DNA from 3 places in the Paenibacillus pedocola genome. Region 3 is predicted to be linked to each of the others. Evidence: riboswitches for the same ligand, from Rfam matches in the RefSeq annotation. Region 3 holds a riboswitch; each other region holds the start of a gene.
What was found. Region 3 has a riboswitch for cyclic di-AMP ahead of QU597_RS00140 (resuscitation-promoting factor). Riboswitches for the same ligand answer to the same signal wherever they lie in the genome.
Positions count from the first base shown of each region.

Region 1: it holds a riboswitch for cyclic di-AMP, as region 3 does, so the genes downstream of both, kimA (potassium transporter KimA) here and QU597_RS00140 (resuscitation-promoting factor) in region 3, are expected to answer to the same signal.
Region 2: it holds a riboswitch for cyclic di-AMP, as region 3 does, so the genes downstream of both, QU597_RS02585 (hypothetical protein) here and QU597_RS00140 (resuscitation-promoting factor) in region 3, are expected to answer to the same signal.

Region 1 covers NZ_CP134223.1:3,512,361-3,515,638, reverse strand. The annotation lists gene QU597_RS15360 (DsbA family protein) at 1-296, shown strand, start outside; gene QU597_RS15355 (disulfide oxidoreductase) at 296-727, shown strand; cyclic di-AMP (ydaO/yuaA leader) riboswitch at 955-1,112, shown strand; gene kimA (potassium transporter KimA) at 1,237-3,054, shown strand; gene QU597_RS15345 (iron-hydroxamate ABC transporter substrate-binding protein) at 3,267-3,278, shown strand, end outside.
Region 2 covers NZ_CP134223.1:588,022-591,299, forward strand. The annotation lists gene QU597_RS02575 (hypothetical protein) at 1-41, shown strand, start outside; gene QU597_RS02580 (hypothetical protein) at 109-561, opposite strand; cyclic di-AMP (ydaO/yuaA leader) riboswitch at 727-894, opposite strand; cyclic di-AMP (ydaO/yuaA leader) riboswitch at 1,320-1,519, shown strand; gene QU597_RS02585 (hypothetical protein) at 1,628-2,038, shown strand; gene QU597_RS02590 (VOC family protein) at 2,112-2,513, opposite strand; gene QU597_RS02595 (glutaredoxin family protein) at 2,543-2,782, opposite strand; gene ytxJ (bacillithiol system redox-active protein YtxJ) at 2,779-3,105, opposite strand; gene QU597_RS02605 (MerR family transcriptional regulator) at 3,270-3,278, shown strand, end outside.
Region 3 covers NZ_CP134223.1:27,801-31,078, forward strand. The annotation lists gene QU597_RS00130 (HD domain-containing protein) at 1-562, shown strand, start outside; gene QU597_RS00135 (TatD family hydrolase) at 617-1,387, shown strand; cyclic di-AMP (ydaO/yuaA leader) riboswitch at 1,586-1,813, shown strand; gene QU597_RS00140 (resuscitation-promoting factor) at 2,106-3,260, shown strand.

The sequences.
Region 1 (3,278 bases), 3.0 Mb from region 3:
ATGACGCTCTATATGCCAATCAGGGCGACGAGAACAAGGAATGGGCGACCACAGACTATTTAGTGGATCTGGCCCGAAAGGAAAACCTGCCGGTTGACTTTGATCTGCTGCGCAAAGATATTGAAGACAAGACCTATATGGATGAACTACAGACCGATATTGACCTTGCTAAAAACGCAGGAGTTAGTTCAACACCAACCGTATTTGTTAACGGAGTGATGGTTAAAGAACCGTTTAATATTGAAGCCATCGACGCCCAGATCAAAGTCGCTTCTGATGCGGTGGATGCCGAGTGATGAAATTCTCTACCTTTTGCCGCCGCCACTGTCTGTATTTGGCCTGGTTTGTGTCCATCATTGCCGTTGCCGGCAGCTTGTACTTAAGTGAAGTCCTCAAATATGAACCCTGTAAGCTGTGCTGGTTCCAGCGTATCTTTATGTATCCGCAGCTGTTTCTGCTTGGAATTGCCACGTACCGGGGGGATAAGCGCATCATTCCCTACGTATTGCCTTTAAGTATTATTGGCGGGAGCATCTCATTGTATCACTATTCCGAGCAGAAGATTCCTGCGCTGAGCAAAGTGCTTCCTTGCACCATCGGCGTTCCTTGTAATCAGGATTATATTAACTTATTGGGGTTCATTACAATTCCTTTAATGGCTCTGACAGCGTTTGTGCTGATCACAATATTGCTGTGGACCGGACGCAAGACTGATCAGATGGAATAGGCAGCGGGTAGACTGAATTCAAGCCTAAATTATTCCTGATTTTTTTGTCACATTTTACATCCAAAACACTCTAAAACCAAGGTAATGAGGGATAATGCAAGAGAATGAAAGATCGACTTATCCCCGATCTTGGATTTGCGTGTTTTGGATGTTTTTTCATTCTTTTTTCATTTGATTCAAAGCTTTACTGTAAATGCATTGTAGACTATCATTAGACCTTGTGAGAAGTTGAATATGCGCTGAATTTTCCGAAGGGAAAACGGGGGAACCAAACTTGGCCGTAAGGCCATTGGGGTGAATCGGAAGCAGTCACAATGACTGCAACTGTAGGGCTACCACAGCCCGAATCCGCCAGCTAACCTCGTAAGCAAGGGTGGGATAATGACCATGCCTAGGCATGCGGATCATTTCCGTATGCTTATTTTTGTGCCTGCATTTATGAAATCCGCCTATGAAAACAGCGCACGGTACTACCGTTTCAACTCACAAAGAGAGGAACTGTTACTACAATGGTAAGCAAGGTAAAACGACTATTGATCGGGCGTCCGATGAAGTCGAACGAACTCGATCATGAAAAGTTATCCAAGGTGAAAGCACTGGCTGTCCTGTCTTCTGATGCGCTCTCGTCTGTAGCCTACGGAACGGAACAAATCCTGATTGTACTGGTGGCCGCAGGTTTCACTGCCATCTGGTACTCACTGCCAATTGCATTAGCCGTTCTGGGCTTGCTGGCCATACTTATTTTGTCCTATCGCCAGACGATCTTCGCTTATCCGCAAGGGGGCGGGGCATACATCGTGGCCAAGAGCAATCTCGGTGTTCCTACCGGCCTGTTAGCCGGAGGCTCTTTATTGGTAGATTATATTCTTACTGTTGCGGTTAGTGCCTCAGCCGGTACAGACGCGATTACATCCGCTTTTCCAGGTTTGCATGATCATTCTGTACTGATTGCGGTATCCGTTATTTTACTGTTAACAATTGTCAATCTGCGCGGTGTTACGGAATCGGCTTCTTTTATAGCAATCCCGGTATATTTGTTCGTAGTATCTATCTTTGTCCTGATTGTTGCCGGAGTATTCAAATACATGACCGGCGGCGCTCATGCCAATGTGCCTGAAATCGGGTCTGCTGTATCAAACGTCAGCCTGTTCCTCTTGCTTAAGGCGTTCAGCTCCGGCTGTTCAGCCTTGACCGGGGTAGAAGCGGTATCGAATGCTATCCCGAACTTCAAGGCGCCGGCCGAAAAAAATGCAGCCAAAACCTTGATGATGATGGGGCTTATCCTTGGTATTATGTTTACAGGAATCACCCTGCTGGCCTACTGGTACGGAGTAATGCCTGATGAAAAAGCAACCGTTGTTTCGCAAATTGCTGAATCCACTTTCGGCCGCGGCGGTTTGTACTTCTTCATTCAAGGGATCACGGCAGTGATTTTGTTCCTGGCAGCAAATACGGCATACTCGGCATTCCCGCTGCTTGCCTTTATGTTCGCCAAAGACAAATATCTGCCCCATGCCTTTATGGTCCGCGGAGACCGGCTGGGCTTCTCTAATGGTATTATTTTTCTCGGTGTGCTATCAGCATTGCTGGTTGCTGCATTCCACGGAAATACAGAAAGCCTGATTCCGCTCTATGCGGTAGGGGTATTTATCCCATTCACTTTATCCCAGCTTGGAATGATGGTGCATTGGTATAAAGACAAACCAAAAGGCTGGCAAAACAAATTTGCCGTCAATACAGTGGGTATGCTCACTACACTTACGATTACACTGATTTTCATTATTACGAAATTCTCAAGTGTCTGGATGGCTTTCATCTTTCTGCCGGTTGTTATGATCGTATTCCACCGCATTCACGGCCATTATCAGAATACGGCAGATCAGCTGCGCATTTGTCCATCTACAGATAAACCGTGTATCAAGGGAAGTACCGTAGTGGTTCCAGTCGCTGGTGTTACACGTGCCGTGCTGCATTCGATCAGCTATGCGAAGTCTTTGACCGAAAATGTGGTCGCTGTGTATGTTGGTTTTGATGAAGAAGAGATTCACAAGATGGAGCAAAAGTGGGAGGAATGGAATCCGGGCGTACGCCTGATTGTCCTTCGTTCCCGTTACCGCAGCATCATCCGTCCGTTAGTGAAGTTTATTGATACGGTAGAGTGGAAGACAGCCTCGACGGACCATATTACAATACTGATTCCACAATTTATCACTAAGCATTGGTGGCAGGCGATTCTCCATAACCAGACCAGCTTGTTCATCCGCTCGTATTTAATGAATCAAAAAGATATTGTTGTAGCGACAGTACCTTATCATTTGCACAAATAGACAGGTATATTCCAGCAGACGGCTGTTTCCGTATTTCACGGAGGCAGCCGTTTTTTTATGGATTTTAACCGGATCTGAATCTCAGTATACAGATAGGGAAATAAATATTATATTGACATAGATAATGAGAATCAATATCATTTAAAGAGTTAAGGCGAAGGCACTTCAAAAACCTTTGACCAAAAAGGATAAATATACAGGAGGGGTATTACATGTTTTTGTTT
Region 2 (3,278 bases), 560 kb from region 3:
AAGGCAAGAGCAAGAGTAAAGGCAACAGCAAGGGCAAGTAAAGCCAATAAAGCCGCAGCGGATTGCTGCGGCTTTATTGGTGAATGAATCAGAAGAACAGGCGGCCATTTACACAATAGACAAATTAGCCTGTGATCTCAGCGGCTTCTGCCCCGCCGTGTGCTCACGAACCTGCCGGAGCTGAGCCTTCAGCGCCGGCAGGCTCTTGCCGAGAATTTTGCCGATTTCGGGCAGCGGAAGCAGCAGTCCATACCATAGCGCTTTTACGAGCTGATCGTCCCACGACAACTCTTTAGAGGTGCGCAGATTCCGGCTCTTCGCGGATTTTGTGCATTGCAGGATGCACTCCCGGTAGGCTTCTACCGGAAAGTCGGCTGCTTTCAGCTTTCCTTTGCAATACGGCTCATACAGCTTGTTGAAGGTTCCGGCCGTCACCCGCTCAGCCTCACTGCCCTTCCCGAGCAGAATGGAGCTAAGCGCAAGGACACCTCCGCTGTACTCCCGGATATATTGCTCAAATCCGGCGGCAGCGGCCGGCTGCGGGGATAATAGGTCAGGCATGTCAGCACGTTCCTTCCTGGATTAAGAGATGGATAAGATAGAGAATCACAGCTGTCTGCCTTCAATGTATAGGGGTGCGCAAAAAACCGCAGGCAGAGGAGAACCTCTGCCTGCGGTCCGGATACAGGCGGAAACAGGCCTGATGCCAAAACGTGGCGGATCAAGGGGCTCTCTCTATACACTTACGAGGTTAGCTGCAGGATTCGGGCGGTGAGAGTCGCCCTACCTGGTGAGAATGCGGGAGTCGCAGTCTCCTCAGGATTCACCCCATGGCCGTATTAGCCGGATGGTTCCCCCGTTTCCCGCTGGGCGGGAATTCAGCGTTCGAATATCATCATTTTTGCGAATCGATTCAACACGAATCATACTCTTTCCGGCATGTCTTTGTAAAAAAGCAAAGGGATTCTCTAATTGCGGATTAGCGGGGAATTGCGGCGGGAACAAAGCTGCGCTAGTCGAAAAGACTATTTATCAGCGATTATCAGGTCATTTTCTCGCTCAGGCGTCATCTTTTGATTTTTACTGGAAAAAGACAAGAACCGCTGTAAACTCCGCGGAAGATACACGAACCGGTATTCTTTATCTGTTTTTCCTAACCCCTCAGAAAAGCGGGGAAATCAGAGGATTAGGGAGAATAAAGCTTAAGTAAGCGTTATCTGACCGGTAATCATCCCATTTAATGCATTATTTTGGCGCTATTAGCGTTTTACAAGCGATCATCGCAGAAGGTATGATTACATCTGTTTAAGCGCAATTGAATAAGCAATCCGCTTAATCTCCGTTTACGGAGAGCGGGGGAACCAAACAACCGGAAGCCGATCGTGAGAGGCGGAGCCGGTTATGGGGTGAATCCTGGGAAACTGCGAGAACTGAAAAGTCTCGTATGGATAACAGGTAGGGCGACTCTCAACGCCCGAATCCGGCAGCTAACCTCGTAAGCGTACTGTAGAGAGGATAGGCGCATTGTGACCGTTAATTGGACCACAAAGGGAATCCTTTGTGGTTTTTTGCTGTGCTGGTATAGATGAATGCCGGCTATAACGTGAACCGGGAGGGGGAGACAGAGATGGGCAGCCAGGAGGAATATGTACTCATTAGCGCTCCGACGAAGGCAGGGGAACAGTTTGTTAGAATGCTCCAAATAAAAGGCTGCCGGATGGCAGGGCTCGCCAACAATCCGGCTGAACACGCGCGGCTCCAGGAGCTGGGGGTTGAGGTTATTTTTGAGGTGGATACCCGGCATCTGAATACTTGGCTTAGGCCGCCGTTTGCCGTAGGCAGAATTTATCTGTTCGAGAGCAGTGTGGCATTATGCTGCCGTTATGTGCAGATGTGCCGGACGTGGACCGCGAAGCCTATCTTTGTCATTACCACCTCCATGAATCCGAGACTGGTATACAAAGGGCTTGGGGCGGACCATGTCATCTATACCCATAGCGGGAATGTGGGTCATCTGGTAGCCGAGTGCGAATATTGAACCTGAAAGATATAAGTTTATAGGGGGATAAAAAAACGCCGGTGACCTTAAACAGGTAACCGGCGTTTTCATATTAGCGTTTCGGCATTTTGCTCTCATCCATGTACAGCAGGTTCCAGCGGTGACCGTCCAGGTCGGCAAAGCCTGCGCCGTACATCCAGCCGTCCACTTCACTTGGCTTGCCAAAGATATTTCCTCCGGCAAACTCTACTTTTTGAATAAAGGCATCTACTTCTTCTCTGCTTTCTGCACCAATGGAAAAGATGACTTCTGCGCATTGGGAAGTATCAGCGATTGTTGAACCTGTGAATTTCTCAAACGCCGCATCCGGGAACAGCAGAATCGTCGTTTGCCCTATGGCAAGCTTGGATCTCTCGTTACCAACGCTCACCGCATGGAATCCAATCGAATTGAAAAAGGCAGTTGACCTCTCAACATCTTTAACCGGCAGGTTAATCCAGATCTCCTGTGTCATGGCTGTAGCCTCCTGGAATCATTCATGATTTATTTCGCTGCAGCAATAAGTTCCTTAAGCTCAGGAAGGTTGAAGCCTTTGACCGCATATTCTCCGGATACAGTGACAGGTACTCCCATGAAGCCGAGCTTCTCTACTTCCTCCTGATAGACTGTACTGGTCATAACATCGCGCACTTCGAACGGAATGCCTTGTTCTGTGAGCAGCTGTTTTACCTGATTGCAGTCGCTGCAGCCGGATGTAGAGTAGACAATTACAGACTGGCTCATTTGCTCACTGCCTCCTTGATGGCATCGCGGGTGATTTTCCAGTGGGAGGTGTTCCAGCGGACTTCTCCGTCTTCCAGCAGAAAAATTTGCGGAGATTCGTGTTTGATGCCGAATTCTTCAGCAATCTGGTTCGAGACCGGACGGTCTTCAATCACATGAACAATAGCTGCCGGCGTATCAGAGCTCTGTACAAACGCCAGAAACTCTTCGTTAGCTTTGGCGCTGATCGGGCAGGTTGTGCTGTGCTTAAAAAGCAGTTTCTTGCCGGGTTGCCCGACATATTGGTGCAGTTCATCCAGAGTATGAAGTTGTTGAATAGACATCGGTAAATCGCCCTCCTGGGATTCTATATTTTTGTAATTAAGATTGTAGCATAGTTCAAAATTAAAGCAAAAGATACGGCAGAAATAAAAGCCTTGACCCTGACACTGGTGTCAGGGTTTATACTGAAAGCAGACCATTTCTCATGAACCCCGGGGAGAATGCCATGAAAATA
Region 3 (3,278 bases):
TATTTTGCGGCAGATTTTACGCAGGGCGAAGGAGCTGTTTAAGAACGGCTATTCTTTTGGATTCATGATTGAGCCTTTAAGTGATTTATTCAGGGGCGAAGTGACCGTAGAGCAATATCTGCTGCTGGATGAAGCGATGATTCAGACAGCTTTTATGCAGTGGACATTGGAAGCGGATGAACTGCTGAGCGACTTGTGCAGCCGTTTTATTCATCGTAAACTGTATAAATATGTAGAGATGGAGAATCTGGATTCCGAGACAATTGACGAAATCCGCCGCAGTTTTGCCGGAGCCGGACTGAATGCCGAGTATGACCTGGAAATCGATTTTCCAACGGATCTTCCTTATGATGTATTCCGTCCCGGGGACGCTTTTGACAGCAAGCAGATCCTGCTGCTCGACCGTCATGACAAGCTAAGGGAAATCTCGGAGGTATCGGATATTGTACGCTCCATCAGCGGGATTCACCGCGGCAGATATCACCTGTATTTTCCGCAGGATAAGCTGCAGAAAGCACTTTCACAGCTGCCGTCTTCCGTAGCAGGGATTTTTGCAAAGTAATACAAAAAAAGTTGGAATTCATCATAGAAATGATGACAGGAAGGAAGCTGCGTTATGCAATTATTTGACACCCATACCCATTTGGATGCTCCGCAATTCGACGAGGACCGCGAACAGGTAATCGCACGGGCGCTGGAGGCCGGAGTGACCAAAATGATCAATATCGGATTTAACCGGGAAACGATCCCGACGACCATTAAATTGGCTGAAACCTATGATTATATTTATGCAGCCGTCGGATGGCATCCGGTGGACGCCATTGACATGAAGGACGGGGACCTGGAATGGATCGCTTCGTTATGCAGCCATCCCAAAGTAGTCGCTATCGGCGAAATCGGACTGGATTATTACTGGGATACCTCCCCCAAAGAGGTACAGCAGGAAGTACTCCGCAAGCAAATCGGGCTGGCCCGGGAACTGGGAATGCCGATCTGTATTCATAACCGGGATGCCCATGAGGATGTGGTACGGATTCTGCGCGAAGAGAAAGCAAACGAGGTCGGCGGAGTAATGCACTCTTTCTCCGGCAGCTGGGAGACCGCCAAAATGTGTCTGGATCTTGGCTTCCATTTGTCCTTCGGCGGGCCCATTACGTTCAAGAATGCAAGGGTTCCCAAAGAGGTGCTTGAGAAGACCCCGCTGGACCGTCTGCTGATTGAAACGGACTCGCCTTATTTGACCCCGCACCCCTTCAGAGGGAAGCGGAATGAGAGCGGATATGTCAGGCTGGTAGCAGAAGCAGCTGCGGAAATAAAAGGGATTGATTTACAGGAATTGGCGGAAATTACGTATGCGAACGCACTGGTACGATTTGGGATTGTCTGAAATCGGGAGGAAAACCGGTGAAAAAAGAAGTATAGCCGATATATTAAACTTTTTTAATCTCAAAATGGCTGATTATTACAATATTTTAACCATATTTCTGCGTAAACGTGGTTGAATCGTCCTTTACAACATGCATCAAAACAGGATATCATCTTTTCAGTGCAGTGAGCTGTTGTTACTGTGACAGTCACTGATTCATGGATCGTCTCGCTGAGTCTCCGTATGGAGAACGGGGGAACCAATATTGCACTGCCGCATGAACGTACATAGAGTACAACACAGAAATGCCGCAGACATTATTTGATTTCTTTATGTGGTCTCGGGGTGAATTTGAGGGCAACCGCCGTGAGCGGGTGACCTGAGATAGGGCGTCTCTCTTATGCCCGAACCCGACAGCTAACCTCGTAAGCGCCAGTAAGAGAGGAAACCTCGTGCATAAACATTCTCGCGTATTCTGACATCCGGAGAAGCCACGAAAGAGTCCTCTATGAACTCTTTTTAGGCTTCTTTTGTTTTGAATAATGTGAATGTCCCCAGCATACTGTTATATAACAGGTGATCTGGAGCTGCTATGCCGAGCAGGCGATCCATGAGCAGGAAACGCTGAAGCAATGCGGGCGTATCCTGTTGCAATCTCAAACTTAGTTTCGTCTGAAATCATTCAGTCTTCTTAGATAAACTACTTGGACGACGGGGCTATGTAAGGAGGATGGAGAGAGTGGGCGTATTCCAACCAGAGGTATCCCATGATTCGCAATCATCCAGCAGGTCTTTCGCATTACGGTGGAAGCAAGTGAATCCTCGCGTACTTTCGCTTGCAGGTGTGGTATCAATCGTTATCGCGCTGCTTATTCTGCTGTACGTACACGGTCAAGGCAACAAAGTTATAAATTTAGTAATAGACGGTGAAGTACTGACGCTGGAGACGCGTGAAGCGCTGCTTAGCGACGTGCTGGCAAAAGAACAAATTTCGCTGCTGCCGCATGATGAAGTATCCATTGGCCTTAGTGATGAAATACAAGACGGCGACCGTGTCGTAATTACCCGAGCGCAGAAGCTCACGCTTACTGCAGATGGTACAACCAAAACGCTCTACACCACTGAGGATAAACTCGGTGAGGCTATCCAAAAACTAGGCTATAGCCTGGAGAGCAATGACAAGATTTACCCTTCGCTTGAAACCGCAGTTTCACCCGGCATGGAAGTCAAGATTGTACGTGTCACCAAACAAATGGTGGAACGGACCGTAAGCTTGCCTTTCCGGGTCATCAAAACCGCAGACCCTTCCCTGTACAAGGGAGACGTAAGAGTGGCACAGGCAGGCAAACCAGGCGCTATCATTCAGCATATCGAGAAGATTTATCAGGACGGTAAGCTGGTATCCATGAGCATGGTCGGCAAGGAAGTTCAGACGGTCACCAAAGACAAAGTTATTGCCGTTGGAACTAAGGCACTTCCCAAAGCTACTGTAGCTGCAGCAACTTCCACCAAAAAAACTACCTCCAGTTCAGCCAAAACTACTGCAGCAAGCAACGTCGTGCACAAGGCAGGCGTAGATTTTGAGTATAAGAGAATGATCAAAAATGTCTCCATGACCGCTTATTCTTCTGAAGAGCCGGGAATTGGAACAAAAACAGCTTCCGGAACACGCGTAACGGAAGGCCGTACTATTGCTGTTGATCCGGATGTAATACCTATCGGCTGGTGGGTGTACATTGAGGGATTAGGGTTTCGCCGTGCAGAGGATACAGGCGGTGCCATCAAAGGCAACAAGATCGATGTATACTACGATTCACTGAGTAACGCCCGTAATTTCGGCCGGAAATCCCGCACGATCTATGTGATCGGGCCTGTGAAGCCGGAGCTGAATTAAGGCGGCTGTATTTTGCAA